2 regions of the Clostridium sp. CTA-5 genome follow, and region 2 is predicted to be linked to the other one. Evidence: predicted binding sites of a transcription regulator. Region 2 holds the regulator's gene; the other holds the start of a gene.
The links. Region 2 encodes NrdR, which represses ribonucleotide reductase genes. Its sites were predicted from a motif close to CACNANATNTNGTG; they were not measured.
Positions count from the first base shown of each region.

Region 1 (2,218 bases), on a different contig from region 2:
TAACCTAGTTGGCAGTCTACTACATTGTCTAAGCTTTTAATAGTTTCAAATAGAGATTTCGCATCTTCAATTGCATTTCCATCCATAATCCAAAATTTACACTTGTTATTTTCAGTATAAGATTTAGCTATTTTTAACAGTTTAGATAAAGCTTGTTTTTTGCCTCTAGCTTTAGAATAAGTTTGAAAACAGCCTTCTTTGTCTATTGTTATAACAGGTTTTAAATTTAAAACCTCTGCAATAGTTCCAGCAACTCTACCTATTCTACCACCTTTTTTTAGGTATTCTAATGTATCTATAGTAAAGAAAATATCTGTATTATCAGAAATGGTTGGAATTATGTTTATTATTTCATCGAAAGATTTGCCTTGTTCAATAAGTTTTGCAGTTTCAAGAACCACAACTCCTTCGGCCATACTTAATGATTTCGAATCATACACAAATGTAGTAATTTCATCAAAATTTTCACATGCTAATCTTATGGAATTATAAGTGCCAGAAAACTCACTTGATAAAGTTATTATAATAGCATGAGTATAACCATCTCTAACAGCTTCATCAAGAATGTTAGTAAGTCTTTCGATACTTGGTAATGATGTCTTTGGAATTTCTGTAGGAAGTTTTTCATAAAGAAATTCTGGAGTTATTTCTAATTTATCATCATACTCCTTATCAGAGAAAATAATTCTAAATGGTAATAATTTTATATTATATTTTTCTAAAATCTCATCGCTTAAATCACAAGCACTATCAGTAATTAATGCTATTTTATTCATTAAATAAATCCTCCTAAAATCATTGTATAATTAATTATATCATTATTGATAACTATATCAATAGTGATATAGTTATCAATAATGATAATATGTTTTTCTATAATATATATTATTAAATAAATTTTAAATAATATTACTTATAATAAGTCAAATTGCCTATGGCTATAAAAATTAACTAAATATAGAGATAATAAGATATATTAGTTAATAATTAAAATATATTACTAATAAAATAAAAAATTAAAGGCATTGCTAAGGCATATTTAATAAAGTATAATAATACAGGATTAATAAAGATACTATATATTGTGTTATGGAGGTAAGCAAAATGCTATATGTTGTAAAAAGAGATGGAAGAAAGGTAAAGTTTAATGGTGGTAAGATATCTCAAGCCATTAAAGGTGCTGCACTTGAAATAGGTGTGACATTAAAGGAAAGTCAAGTTTTGGATACTGTACAAAAGGTTATTGAATATGTTGAGGATGAAAAAAGTGAAAGAATTACAGTGGAAGAAATTCAAAATTTGGTTGAAAAAGCTTTAAAGGATGAAAATCATAAAGATATAGCGATTGCTTATTCAGCATACAGAAAAGAAAGAACAAGAGTAAGAGATATAAAATCAGATTTAATGAAAGCAATTGAGAAGATAGGAATAGAAACAGATAGAGATAATGCTAATGTAGGTAATAATTTTAGTTCTAAATTGCTAAGAATAGCATCTGAATCTAATAAATGGCATAACTTATCTAGTATGCCTAAATATTTATCAAAGGCTCATGAAACAGGAGACTTATATTATCATGATTTAGATAGTTACAATTTAACAACTAATTGTCTTCATATACCAACAAGAGAAATTTTAGAAAATGGATTTAATACTGGATATGGAACTATAAATGCGCCTAAGAGAATAGAGACTGCCGCAGAATTATCATGTATTTTATTACAATCAACTCAAAATGATATGTTTGGAGGACAATCTCATCCAGATTTTGATAATGATCTAGGGATTTTTATTGAACCAACTAGACAAGAAATAAAGGAAGAACTACAAGAATTAGAGGTACCTGAGGATAAGGTAGAAATTCTTTTAGAGAAAAGATTAAGAACTAGGATTCATCAAGCAATGCAAGGGGTAGTTTATAACCTTAATACAATGCATTCAAGAGCAGGATCACAAGTTCCGTTTAGTTCAGTTAATATAGGAATACCAAATAATAAAGATGCTGCATTAGTATGTGAAATATTCCTTCTAGAATATGAAAAAGGATTAGGAAAAGGAGAACAACCAATATTTCCTAACATAATTTTCAGAGTAAAAGAAGGGGTTAATAGAGAAGAATGTGACCCTTATTATTATTTATATAAACTAGCATGTAGAGTTGCAGCAAAGAGAATGAATCCAACATTTATGAATATAGATGCAGATTTTAATAAAGAGT
Region 1 covers NZ_BAAAAT010000008.1:109,175-111,392, forward strand. Annotated here, with positions in the region: gene ACYUET_RS14460 (DegV family protein) at 1-776, opposite strand, end outside; gene ACYUET_RS14465 (anaerobic ribonucleoside triphosphate reductase) at 1,105-2,218, shown strand, end outside.
Region 1: the regulator NrdR is predicted to act here: its motif matches at 1,074-1,087, upstream of ACYUET_RS14465 (anaerobic ribonucleoside triphosphate reductase).

Region 2 (2,218 bases):
AGAAGTATTTTGAGTATTTTTATGTCTTTTTATTTCTTTACATACATCAAATCCATCTATACCTGGAAGCATTAAATCTAATAAAACTAAATCTGGATTTTCTTCTTTAGCTATCTTAAGTGCATCTATACCATTAGATGCTTCAAATACTTTATAACCTGCATTAAGTAAATTAAACTTTAATAATTCAATTATATGTTCTTCATCATCAACTATTAATACCTTTTCTTCTGCCATTTTTTATTCTCCTTATTCTAAAATTCCAAAAGCAAACATTCTTCCATAGTCTCCATTTGATTTTCTATATGAATATAGTTTTATATCATTATTACAATACGTACATAATCCTAAAGTATTTATGTTATTTTCTAGTATTCCTCCACTCCTTAAATCATTAGCTATACATACTTCTAAATTAAGATTTCTTCCATTAAATAAATCTTTTTCACTTATATCTATTTTCTTTTCAATAAATTTTTTCTTAAGTTCTTCAGAAACTTCATAACAACATGATCTAATATGAGGACCAATATATGCTTTAATATTTCTTGGTTCACAATTATAATCTTTTTTCATTTTTTCAATAGTCTTTAATGTTATTGAGTCAAAGGTTCCTCGCCAACCACTATGAACTGTAGCTAATACTTTATTAACTTCATCAATTAATATAACTGGAACACAATCTGCTGTAAAAACACCAATAATAACATTTTTTTTATTTGTTATTATTGCATCTCCCTCTTCATTGTTAATTTCTGTATTTTTATCATCATAATAAAATACGTTATCACTATGTATTTGTTTAAGATATACTACATCTTTTACACCAAATTCATCTTTTAATGAAACTAATTCATTAATTCCTTCTTTTGTATTTCTATTAAAACTTCTTTCACTTTCAGCAGTTGAAAATATAATTTTAGCAATATTATTTATTTTAATTATAATAAAACCATCTTTTTTATCCAACTCTTTATAATCTATATTATTCAGAATTATTCCTCCTTAAAATCTCTATAATTATTTTAACATTTTATTTATAATATAAGAAATTTATTAACTGATTTTTAACATTAAAATAACATACAGTATAATTTATTCAAAATCAAAATTGCTGTAAATATGCCAAAAAGGACTTGAAAATTATTTTCAATATCCTTTATATATAATACTAAGAACATTAAATATTACAGTAATACTATTTAACACTCTTAAACTATAAGATTTTTAATTTCTTCTAAAAAAGTATTTATATCCTTAAACTGCCTATAAACAGATGCAAATCTAACATATGATATTTCGTCTACTTGTTTAAGTTTATCCATAACCATTTCACCTATATCTTTTGATGCAATTTCATTAACCATACTATTAGAAATTGATTTTTCTACTTCATAAGCTATATCTTCTATTTGTTTTCTTGATACAGGTCTTTTTTGACATGCAACAATTAAACCATTTATTATTTTCTCTTTATTAAAATTTTCCCTAGTTAAATCCTTTTTAATAACTGAAATCGGGAAATCTTCCACTTTTTCATAAGTCGTATATCTTTTATTGCACTTAAGGCATTCTCTTCTTCTTCTTATAGTAGTATTATCATCTGTTGCTCTTGAATCAATAACCTTACTTTCTTCAAAGTTACAAAATGGACATCTCATCCTTAATCACCTCTTTACTTTAGTACACAGAGTCCTTTAAGTATAGGTTTATTATACATAGTTTTTTTTAATCTGACTAGATATTATTTAAATTCTGATTTATTCTTTCTCCTGTATCTACAAGGATAACATCCACTCCTATTCTAACAATATCATTCCACATAATTTCTCTTTCATCTTCTTTTCCAAACCAAGACTTTGTTGATCCTGGTAAAATTAGTGATATAATTTTATTTTCCTCACAATCAACTTTAAAATCTTTGACAAAACCTAGTTTTCCACCTGTTGATATATCTATTACTTCCATATTTCTCATTGCATTAAGAGAATGCATTTCAAGTTCCATACTTTCTCCTCCTTAAAAATAAACCTTTAATTGTATTCTTTATAATATATGTATACTTATTTTACTTAATTACTATATATAAAAAATCAAAAACTCATTATAATACTATCAATTTTTATTTAAAAAATCTTATAAACTCTAATTTATATTCTCTTTATAATTCCTCTTATCTATCATTGATAATAATAACTATATAAACAAAATTTATACT
Region 2 covers NZ_BAAAAT010000005.1:213,737-215,954, reverse strand. Annotated here, with positions in the region: gene ACYUET_RS11660 (response regulator transcription factor) at 1-237, opposite strand, end outside; gene pgeF (peptidoglycan editing factor PgeF) at 250-993, opposite strand; gene nrdR (transcriptional regulator NrdR) at 1,212-1,661, opposite strand; gene ACYUET_RS11645 (YlmC/YmxH family sporulation protein) at 1,738-2,007, opposite strand.